DNA from 2 places in the Bacillus sp. MT94 genome. Region 1 is predicted to be linked to the other one. Evidence: riboswitches for the same ligand, from Rfam matches in the RefSeq annotation. Region 1 holds a riboswitch; the other holds the start of a gene.

What was found. A riboswitch is a leader RNA that binds a small molecule or an ion and turns the genes downstream of it on or off. The one in region 1 is predicted to bind thiamine pyrophosphate.
Region 2: it holds a riboswitch for thiamine pyrophosphate, as region 1 does, so the genes downstream of both, tenA (thiaminase II) here and thiM (hydroxyethylthiazole kinase) in region 1, are expected to answer to the same signal.

The regions. Positions count from the first base shown of each region.
Region 1 covers NZ_JBXAEZ010000008.1:103,810-109,946, forward strand. The annotation lists gene thiE (thiamine phosphate synthase) at 1-593, opposite strand, end outside; gene thiM (hydroxyethylthiazole kinase) at 611-1,420, opposite strand; TPP riboswitch at 1,493-1,605, opposite strand; gene AC1Q51_RS24040 (stage II sporulation protein M) at 2,019-2,549, opposite strand; gene AC1Q51_RS24045 (ABC transporter ATP-binding protein) at 2,539-3,210, opposite strand; gene AC1Q51_RS24050 (sugar transporter) at 3,214-4,467, opposite strand; gene AC1Q51_RS24055 (hypothetical protein) at 4,642-5,190, opposite strand; gene AC1Q51_RS24060 (hypothetical protein) at 5,367-5,576, opposite strand.
Region 2 covers NZ_JBXAEZ010000001.1:912,221-918,357, reverse strand. The annotation lists gene AC1Q51_RS04375 (DUF3937 family protein) at 485-727, opposite strand; gene tenA (thiaminase II) at 1,146-1,835, opposite strand; TPP riboswitch at 1,963-2,068, opposite strand; gene AC1Q51_RS04365 (D-alanine--D-alanine ligase) at 2,142-3,056, opposite strand; gene pdxR (MocR-like pyridoxine biosynthesis transcription factor PdxR) at 3,061-4,509, opposite strand; gene AC1Q51_RS04355 (homoserine dehydrogenase) at 4,599-5,624, opposite strand; gene AC1Q51_RS04350 (esterase/lipase family protein) at 5,712-6,137, opposite strand, start outside.

The sequences.
Region 1 (6,137 bases):
CTAATTGCTGAAATAACTGAAACACCGTCCGCACCCGCTTCTATAACTGCTGCTGTATTTTCAATTGTAATCCCACCAATACCAACGATTGGCACTGTAATTCCTTGTTCTCTAAAATAAGCTAATCCTTTCGTTCCTTGAACCGCTTTCGTATCTTTTTTCGTACTCGTTGTGAAAATAGGTCCAACGCCTAAATAATCTGCTCCATTTTCGATTGCAAAGCGTGCTTCTTCAATTGTATGAGCAGATACGCCGATAATTTTATCTCCCATTTTTTCACGAACAGATGTAATTCCTTCATCATCTTGTCCTACATGAACACCATCTGCATCTAATTCAATGGCTAATTCTACATCATCATTTACAATGAAAGGAACACTATATTCCTTACAAAGCGTCTGCAATTCTTTTGCAAAGCGCACTCTATCTTCTCCGATTAAAGAACCTTCCCCCTTCTCGCGAAACTGAAAAAGTGTCACTCCACCATCTAACGCTTCTTTCAATACAGCTAAAGGATCCTTCGTGCAGTTATTGCTTCCCATAATAAAATACACTTGTAATAACTTAGACATTTTCTTTGTTTCAATGCGCATCGTATGTTTCATCCCCCTTACTCTAACTCCTCAATCTTCCCATACTTCTCGATATCAGCTGAAGTTGTATTCGCTAATTGATTTAAAAATTCAATTTGGAAACTACCTGGCCCTTTTTCTACTGTTTTAACAGCTGCCAGTTCCGCAGCTACACCATAAAACGTTAATGCGGCTACTGCTGCTTTTACATAATCTTTTTCTACTGCTACAAATGCTCCTATTACAGAAGTTAGTAAACAACCTGTTCCCGTAACTTTCGTTAAAATAGGGTGACCGTTTCGAATAACAATAGTTCTCTCTCCATCTGTAACAACATCTTCTTTTCCAGTAATGACCGCAACTGTATTTAGTTCGTCTGCTGCCTGCCTTGCAATACTTACAACATTTCCATTTCCAGTACCAGCGTCTACCCCTTTAATTTCCCATTTCTCATTAATAACATTTGCTATTTCAGCTGCATTTCCGCGGATAATTGCTAAATCGATTTCAGCCGGAATATGTCTCGCAACTTCTGTTCGATACGAAGTTGCTCCTGCACCAACTGGATCAAATAGTACTGGCACATTGTTCGTATTTGCTGATTTACCCGCGAGTAGCATAGCTTCTACTTCTTCAGGACGAAGTGTCCCCATATTTAATACTAACGCTCCAGCAATGCTAGCCATTTCTGCTACTTCTTCTTTTGCATACGCCATTACAGGCGATGCCCCAAGTGCCAACAAACCGTTAGCAGTAAAATTTGTTACAACAACATTTGTAATATTATGAACAAGCGGATTAGATTCTCTCACCAAATCCACTACTTTACTAATTTCTTTCATATTCATCCTTTTCATCTCCTAACTATAATGATGGGAGATACACAAAAAGACACTTTGCGCGTACGCAAAGTGCCTGAACATGTGCTTTTACACTCTCCCTACGCTGGCATTATCCAACAGGTTCAAATGGTCAATGACGGACTAGTAGCCATACTCTCAGTTTGTATCCACAAACTCCCATGTGTTTCTTATTCATCTACTTCAAAGTCTACTCTTATTCTAGTAAAATAACAAGTTCTTTACTTTTCCATATAAAGTGAAACTTTAATCAGTGGGGGCATCCCCCACTGATTATTAGCCTTCACCAATCGGGCGTTTACGGCAGCCCGACCCCCGCCTAACTTCTTTGCTCCATCCAAGTTATATAGAAGATAAATGAAGTACACACCATCGAAGAAGTTAACAATTTCATTTCGTTAATATAAATTTATCTATTCAATTAAAAAGATAAAAAAATTACTCTTAAATATATTAAACTTTTGAAGTTACAATTTGTATTTACATAACAAAATAAGAGACTTACTGTAATTTCGTTGTAAGTCTCTTCATCTTGCTCCCCTATCGGTGTAATTTAGTAAAAAATATGAATCTGAATCATAATAAATTAAATTATATAACTTCTATCAACTAATAGCGGAGATAAATATGTTTCCAATAATGCAGCAACAAATAAAAGTACTAGATCTATGACTAGTAAAATCAAAATTTTTTTCCCTAATATGATAAAAGAATTTTTACTAAGTTCTTTTTTTCTAATTATATTAATAATGGATACCGCTACATATACACCTATTGTTGCAGTAAAAAACATATTTATGATCTCAATTATTCCATGGCCTGCAAAATAAGATGCTGCTGTTTTCAAAGACGTTCTCTCTATCAAGCTATGGAAAGAAAAACCTAAGTAAAAAAACTGTTCAAATAAAAAAATTAAAGAAAAAAAGCCAAAACTAATAATCGAGAAAATTATTGTAAACAAATGAATTTCTAAATTATTACTAAAAATTGTAATGAAAGAGGGCTTTAAATTAGGACTAAACTGTTCATTAGGCAGCAATAAAAACCCCAGAAAGAAAAATAAACTCCCTATAACTGAACAAGCAATAAAACAAAGGATAAATAATTTAGGTTTCACAGTTATCACTCTCCAAAATTAATTTATTCAATCGCTCATCCCTTTTTAAAATTATTTTTCCATCCGAAAAATTTGCTAAATCAACATCTGTTGAATGCGTGGCATAAATTAAAATTGATCTATTTTGAATTATGTAATCCTTTAAATAATCCAAAGTAACTTTCCTTGACCTAATGTCAAAATTAACAAAAGGTTCATCAAGAAGAATTAAGCTAGGTGAAGCTAGAAGAGCCAATATTAATGACAGCTTTTGTCTAGTTCCCAAAGATAATTCACGTGTATATGTATTTTGATATTTATCAAGCCCAATCTCTTGAATCAAATGTTCTAAAGACGAATCTAATCTAGTTCTATTAATAAAAGATAGTACCATATCTATTGTTTCCGAAGGCGTTAAATATTCGTATAAGAACGGTGTATTACCAATTAATGAGACATTTGCAATATACTCTTTAAAATCGTTCTTTAATGAAGATTTCTTTAATATAACTTCCCCATCAAACTTTGTCATTCCACCAATTATATTCAATAAAGTTGATTTTCCTATCCCATTTTTACCAACTAACTCTAAAATCTTCATTTCATCTACCTTTAAATTTACTCCATCAAAAATATAAGTTGATTCACCATATTTTTTTTTTATATTTATTAATTCCAGCATATTTTACCTCTCTTTTTTTAGGAAATTATAAAATACCAAATAAATAGAATAAACGATAAAAAAGCCCATTACAGGATATAAATTCCCTAGCTTCATTGAATAAACAGCCACAAGACTACATGTTACAAATGGTAAACCTAAAACTAACAAATCTTCAATAGGATTAAAAAAGTACATAAAGAAATTATTTTTTATATCTTCTATTGATAATTTTTTAAAGCGGTATACTCTTTTAGTTATGATTTTTATTGAGTAGAAGTAAATAATTGTTGAACCAAAAATAGTAATACCTGTAAACAATGAAGTTCCATAAAACATAAATGCACCAATATAATAACTAATTAGAATTACTATAAGCTTTCTTGACAGAAATTTGGAAAGTAAATCCTCAAAATATGTTTTCTTATCAAACTTCCTTATATAATAAAAATCACTCAAGTTAGAAGTTTGTAACATTTTTGAGCTATTTATAATTCCTTGAGATAGAAAACTAAGAATCGCACTTTCAACAGCTAAATAAACGGAAATTATAATAATTTTATTAATGCTAAAATAAAAATTTAAAATGCCGATTATCAATAGTGAAGCTATTGCAAACAGATAAGTATAAAATATATGTAAAAAGAAAGTTCTATTTTGGCAAGATCGAGCTAACGCCATTCGATACTTATCCAACTGCTTGCCGTTTTGATACTTGATTATATGCTCTTTCTTTTTCGTATAGTTTGGTCCATGAATAAAGAAAAAGATAATCTGATGATTACTCCATAAAAATTTTGATAGAATAATCGCTGAAACTATTACTATCACCAAGCATTCATATATAAATATTGTTATGTAACTAAACTGCAGCTCAACCATAAAAATGATACTAAAAATACAATAAAAAAGAATTTTTGTTCCAAATGTCCGTAGCAATTTTTCTATGATAAGTAATTTAAAATTATTGTTTTGAGCCTTATGCATCCATTGAGAAATATTCTCAATTTCTTCTGAATCATAATCATCATTATTAATATCTGTCATCAAAATTGTTAAAAAAAGATAGACAGTCGCACTATAAAAGGGATTTATAGACGAACGAAAATAATGCATTAATTCATAAACAAAGATTGGTGCCAAAATTGAAACAAATGTAATACATATATTTATATTATAAAAAAAAGATAGCAATAATTTTTTATCGCCATCGGCAAATTTGTTTAAAAAATCCCCAAATAAAACTTCCATATTTGCAAATGCTTTTCTTTTTTTCATCAATCTTTTAAATTTAAAGTATTTCATCCGCTTTAATTTCCTAATAAATTTATAACAGTTTTTATCAAACTATATGCCGCTACTACACCAAATAAAATCGATACTACTAACATTACTTTCATCTTAAACTTAAAATTCTTTTCCATCTATTACACCCTCCTAAAGTTATTTAGACTAAATAAAAGTAATCATCATTTGAAAGATAACTGTCAAACCATAAGTTATTAAAAATATAATTGTACTTAGCTTTATTTTCAATCTATTCGAAATAGAATCATCTAAATTAAGTAAATATAGATAAACAAAACCTGCCAAAAATAGTTGAGATCCTGGAGACCACCCTATCCATTGAACATCGTATAAATTGTTTAAACCAGCAATCGAAAAAATAACCATATTTAATAGCACAGATGCTATATTCGCAGAAACTATTATTGGAAAAAAATTGCTGAATTTTAGTTTTTTATGAGTAATAAAATTTGTACTAAAAGTAATAAATAATGTTTCTATTACTACTACTGTAATACTCACAACCAATTGTATTAAAATTAAAAAGACTGTGACAAAAGAATCTGTAAATAATTGTAACGGCATTTCCATTTTATGAAATTCTTCAATAACTTTAAACTGTTTAATTGTAAAAAGTGAATTTGCGACCACTACTAGAATGAGTAGCAAAAAAGATAATAAATTTATGCCCCTTTTATGTATTAACTTAAACATTTTTATCTCCCTAATATAAGTAAATTAATAAATCGTTATGTTTTTTAATACACAAATAGCTGTGTGCCTCTTCTATTACATAACTCTAATACCCTATAAACATATCATTCTAAAATTAAATTTTAGAATACACCTCATCATAATTAGGGGGCAATTTTGCCCCCCTAATGTCCTTTTTAAAGAGCTCTTGCTGCAGCCCTCTTACCCATTCTAGTCATTCCTAAAATTGTAGCACGATAGCTCCAAACAGCTGCAGAAGCTGCAGCACCAATTCCAGTTAGAGACAATAGTAAAGAAGCATAAGAAATCCAATCTAAAGCGGCCATAATTGCTGATGCAGTAGCTGCGCTACATCCAATAAGATTCATAATCATAACTTTTTTCATTATAAATATCCTCCTTGAACATCCACTTAATTTTAATATAAAAATAATAATTCCACTCTTCTTCTCAACATCCCCCGGGTTCTACTAAAGTTTACCATTATAGTTAAATATACGCAATATCCTTTTATAGAATTTTCTAAAAATAGTTTTTTAGATTTTTAAATATGATACATGAGCACTTTCTCTCATGTATCAAAATGTATTCTTATATTTTGATACTCTTAATAAGATCAAAAAAGGAGCACTAAATAATAAAGTGAAACTTTAATCAGTGGGGTTTTGTTCATCCCTCACTGATTATTAGCCTTCACCAATCGGGCTTTTACGGGCAGCCCGACCCTACCTAACTTCTTTGCTTCCACTGAATTTTGAGGTGGGGGTCTTACTGCCCGTTAATGCGGGATAAATCCCATAAAAATCCCATCCCCACTTAATCAACTAATCAAAAAATATTAGTTCAATTAATAATTTTAAAAGGAATTTCTAGAAAGAAACATCTGACTATAAGATAGGAGCCTCCTTTACATTTCCTCTTGAAAACTGTGGTATATTAGACGATAT
Region 2 (6,137 bases), on a different contig from region 1:
TCTAAGTAAAAATAGTGCTATAAACTAAGTTCAATACGTACACCAACAAAGTATGACTTATCACTAAATGATGCACCTTGTTCATATACCTATTTTTGCTATGGGCTCATTTTTATAAAATGAAACTTTAATCAGTGGGGGGAGTTCATCCCCCGCTGATTATTAGCCCTCACCAATCAGGCTTTTACGAACAGCCCGTTAATGCGGGATAAATAAAAATTAAAAAATATGAATTCTAGCCTCATATCTTCATACCTACTAAATTCAATTAATTTCTCAATAATTATGTTGTCATATCCTATATATTTCCGTCTGCCGCTTAGATTTTTCTGTACTGTAAATGCCTTTCACTATAACACCTCCAAGTAACCGGTTTCTATGACAGATAAGAAATTCCTACAAAGAAAAAAGCCCTTATTAGGGCTTTTCATTCTATTTCTCCAGCCAAACTCTCTATGAAATTCCTAATAGAAAAAAGACACACTTAGATTGATGCGTCTTTTTGTGATGCCTCTTTTGTGAAATCATATAAAGCAATTGCGCCTAAAAGAACAAGTATACCTTGAGGAACATCTAGCAAAATAGTTTTCCAAATTTCTGGAATTACCCATTTAATATCTGCTGCTGTTTCAAGATATGTTTGGAAATAGCTGATTGTAAAATTAATTATCCCTAAAAATACAAACAACGATAAACCAAATCGAATTAATTTCTTATTTGTAAACATATAACACCTCTCAAAATTTATTGGATATTCCTGCTTTTGCTTCTTTATATTTCCATATCTTTATATCTAATTTTAACACATAAAGAACTCAAAAAAATACGATATGCATATTTGCATATCGTATTAACAACACTCCATGATAATTTAGAAATTCCTGCAAAGAAAAAACAACTCCGTTACAGCTAACAGCTCGGGTTTCTTTTCTTATTTAACTTCATACCACCAACATTTACGTTCTTTGATTGTAAAATAAATGTGACAGAAGTTTATCCAGTTAATGCGTAGACAAGTAAATGAGCTAAATTATCGATATTTTATTTCGCCATATCCGTAGCACTAATGACTTTGCGCAAATTTGACAAGAAAAAATATATAGATAGGTATGATCCATACCTATCTATAACATTATTTCTATTCTTTATCCAATTACGTCTTTTACGTCTGTATCCACTGGCCACTTTTCTAATGTATAAGCCATTTCCCAAAATGAATATTCATATTGACTGCTAATAATAAAATGCTGTTTCATACGTTTGAGGTCTACCTCTGTTACTTTTTCAGCGATAGTATCTAAACGTGTAATTTGTTCTTCAACTAGCGTACGGAACCAATCAGATCCATAAGCAGAAATCCATTCGTTATAAATTGGCTCTTCCGGCTGGCACTCTTTTAAGCGTTCGCCAATTTCATAATACAACCAATAGCAAGGTAAAATTGCTGCAATGATATCTCCTAAATGCCCTTCATACGCAGCACGATACATATGTGAAGTATACGCATATGCAGTTGGCGCAGGAATAAAATTATCTTTTTCTTCTTTTGTTATCCCTAGCTTTTTAGCAAAATTCTCATGTAAAGATAACTCGGCCTCATATGTATTTTGAGCATGATGTGCCATACGAGCTGTCGTCTCTAATTCAAGAGCTTTTGCAGCTCCTAAAGTTTGTACTCTAGCAAAATGACTCAAATAATATGAATCTTGAAGCACATAATAGCGAAAACTAGCTAAATCTAATGTTCCTTCACCAAGTTTTTTTACAAAAGGATGGTTAAAACTCGCTTCCCAAATTGAATCTACTTCTTTACGTAATGATTGTGAAAAAGTCATTTAAATCCCTCCACTAATGTATAAAATATAAGTATTTATCCACAATTATTAAAGCTGTAAAATAAAAAAACTTTCTTTACAGGCGTAAAGAAAGTGAAATTGACAGTATTTATTTACTCATTAAATAGCAACGTCTTTCCCACTTCCCTACGCTGGCATTAACCAGATCAGGTACTAAGAGTCTCAAAATCACATTTGATCTCAGCCTATAAAAGGCCCCCCTAGTGGATAAATATTTTGTTTTTATAATGTATTCATCATAGCATACTTCGTGAAACTGTCAAAAGAATTAGTTATATAATCTCCTTAAAACCCTTCTTCATTTCTAACTTTTAATGATGTTTCAATAATCATATCTAATAGTTTGCTATAACTAATTCCCGCTGCTTCTGCACTTTTGGGCAATAGGCTTGATTGTGTCATCCCTGGTAATGTATTAATTTCCATTACATATGGAATTCCGTCCTTCACCATCATATCAACTCTTGCATAAACACTACATTTTAATGCTTTATAACAAGCCAGTGAAGCTTTATTTACACGTTCATTAATTTCTGCTGGAAGTTCGATAACTTCCTCAACTGTACTAGTATCATCATATTTTGCATTGTAATCAAAAAACTCGGCTGCATGTCGAATTGAAACTATAGGTAACTGTTTTCCATCCAGAATAGAACATGTAATTTCATCACCTTTTATATACTTCTCAATTACTACTTCAGAATCCCATTCGAATACAGTTTCTAGCATTGAGATCAATTCATTTTTATTGTAAACGATTTTCACCCCGACACTCGATCCGCCGGAGTTTGGTTTTACCACTAATGGAAATCCTAACTTATCTAACTCATCAAGATTTAGATCCTCCATTTTTGTAAGTTCAATCCAATCTGGTGTTTCTACACCTTCATAACGTAAAATCTTTTTCGAAATATTTTTATCCATACATATACTACTAGATAACATATTACTTCCGCTATAAGGAATCCCTAAACTCTCCAGTGTTCCTTGAACTGTCCCATCTTCTCCGTATTTTCCGTGTAATGCGAGCAATGCAAAGTCAATGTCTTTCGCTTTTTCAATTAAATCCATTTTTTCATTTAATGTAATTGGGACTATTTCATACTTATTTTTATCTAAATGAGCAATCATTTCATTCCCGGTCATAATTGAAACTTGTTTTTCAGACGATACCCCGCCCATAATAACACCGATTTTCATTTTCTCAACTCCAATTTTCATTTTTTAATGTATCACCAATTATTTTAATTCCCCGAACTATTTCTTCTTCTTTCAAGCGCGAAAACCCTAATCGGAAAGTGTTCGCTCCTTCTCCATCAGAGTAAAAAACATCTCCAGGTGAAAACGTAACGCCTTTCTCATAACACTTTTGTAAAAGTGTGCGGGCGTTCATATGCTCTTCTAGCTCTATAAATAAATGCAGTCCACCATCTCCAGTCATTCTTTTGAAAGGAATGTACTGGTTACATGCCCCGACAGCTAACTCATATTTTTTCTTATAAACAGATCTTGCCTTTTTTAAATATTTTTCAAAATATCCCTCATGTAAATATTGAAACAGAACAGCTTGATCTAGCGTAGATGTGTGAATCGTTCTTGCTCTTTTTACGCTTTCTAAATAATGAATCAGCTCTTTATCTGCAATAATCCACCCTACACGTAAACCAGGGAAAAGTACCTTTGAAAAGCTACTAATATAAATCACATTATTGCCAGCACCAGCAAAAGTTAATAATGGAGCTAAATGTGAACCTGAATAACGTAATTCTTCATTAAATCCGTCCTCTATAATAGGAACGTTGTATTTTGAGAATAACCTCATCAATTCCGTTCTTTTCTCTGAACTCGTAACAATACCGGTTGGATTATGATAAGAAGGAATTAAATAAGCAAAATCAAAATCTTTTTCACGCAAACTTTTTTCAACTTCATTCGTATCAATACCATCCTCATGCATATCAATCCCATGAACTTCAAGTCCATGTAAACGGAAAAGCTTAAGTGCAGCATGGTGAGTTGGATTCTCACAAATGACACGACCGGATTTTTTTGATAAAGAAGAGAGTACAATATCCAATCCTTCTGTAAATCCATTTGTAATTAGAATATCTTTATTCGAAATGTCTACACCTTTCATTTCCATGTAATGAAGTAAATAATTCATTAACGGTCTATATCCCTTTGCATATCCGTAGTTCAATACGATGTCCCCTTCAATGGACATACGAGTAAGAAAAGCTCTTTTGAAATTTTCAACATCAAATAGCTTCTCATCCGGGGCTATACTATTAAAAACAATCATTCCCTTTTCCCAACGAACACCATGTTTCATTAAATCTAATTCGTCCGCTAATGCGGTCACTGTATTAAGTTTATTTTTCCAATCTATTTCAACAGACGAAGTGTTAGATATATCCACCTTCGCAACAAAGTTCCCTTTTCCTTTAACTGCATAAATGAGTCCTTCTTGCTCTAAATCTGCATAAGCAGCGAGTACAGTGTTTCTACTCACACTTAGTAATTCACTTAGTTCCCTTGTTGATGGGATTTTTTGATCCCCGAGCAAATGCCCTTTCATAATCATCTTTTTCAAATAGTCTTTTAATTGAATATAAACGGGACGATCTTTAACAACTTTAAAATCCTTAAACAATTCCTTACCCCCTGCAATCATTTTTGCATATTTATTTCATTCTTAAAAGGTCCACGACATATGTATTTTTTATAAAGGGCGGTACGGTCTTACAAATCTTTTCGATATAAGTTAATTACATCTTTTAAAGCTGCAGCTGCAGCGCCTCGTGGATTAGAAGCCCCACCAATTGTAGTAACTTGTCCCATCGTATCTGTAAAGAATGTAATTCCTTTTTCGGTCCCATTTACATTTGCTAACGGATGATCTTTTTCTATTTCGCACGGTTCAACACTTAAATTCACATTGCCACCCTCATCCTTATATATTGATGCTATTAATTTAATAATTTTATGTTGTTTCTTAGCATTTTGTATTTGCTGTTTTGTAACGTGCTCAATTCCTTTTATATGTATATCAGTAAGTGTTTTCTCTGTTTCCATTAAGCTGTTAGTCAAAAGTAACAATTTACACGCACTATCTGAACCACTTATATCTAATATAGGGTTTGTCTCAGCAATCCCTTTATTTTGTGCTTCTTTCAGCGCTTCTTCAAATGTCATATCTTCCTCATACATTTTCGTAAGAATATAATTAGTTGTTCCATTTAATATTCCTTCTATTTTATCAATACTGCAACCAGCTAAACTAAATTGTCCAATATCTAGTGTCGGTAGTGCAGCGGCTGTTGCACCGCTATATCGAATTCGTACATTTGCGCCTCTTGCTGCTTCATTTATTTCTCTCCAGTTTGTAACGAGCGCACCTTTAGAAATTGCTACTATATCCATCTGTTTCTCAATCGCTTGTTTCATATATTGTTTCCCTGGATTTCCATCTTTAAGATTTGTAACTGTTGATTCTACCAATACAGTACCACTTATGCTAGTTGTTGCACGTTCCTTCGGATGATATTCTAAATATTTTTCAATTGCAGCGGTACCGCCACCATACATTAATAAATGATGAAGTGATAAGCCGTCTTCATTATGTATTGCAATATTTCTCCCTAATACGCCGCTTACAATTAATTGAATCCCATATGTTTCATATATATATGAATATTTTTCATTTAATAATTTTATAAACTCTCTGCCTACTGTTCCGTATCCTGATAATACAACTTGAATTTTCATAATATCCCCCCATATTTTTCTACCAAATCCCTCTTTCAATATAATATAAAGCGCTCTCGAATTCCATCGAGAGCGCTTTATTATTACCTATTTCGGTAAACGTGATAGCTTTTTAGCAATTGTTCTATAAAACTCTTGAATGCTAGAAAAACCTAACGAGTCTGAAACACTTAACCCTACCATGTCGAGATGGTCCCAATTCGCTTTCGTTTCGATATGATTCCATTTTCCAATCTGTAATGACTCATTATTATTTACAGTAACATTAGAAGATGGTGCAATCATGGAATTTGTATTTACTACACCATCATTTTGCCACCAAGAAGTATCAACTAGCGGACGGTTTTCTTCATATCTCGCATAAGAACCTAAGAAAAATGCATTTCCCATTAACACTTTATTCATCGTTATATGAGGCAAATGTAAACCTGTTATAGGTGCTGCTTGTGATGCATGTCCACTATAGGATAAATAATACACATCTGGTTGCGTCTTTACCCAATTATTTAACTC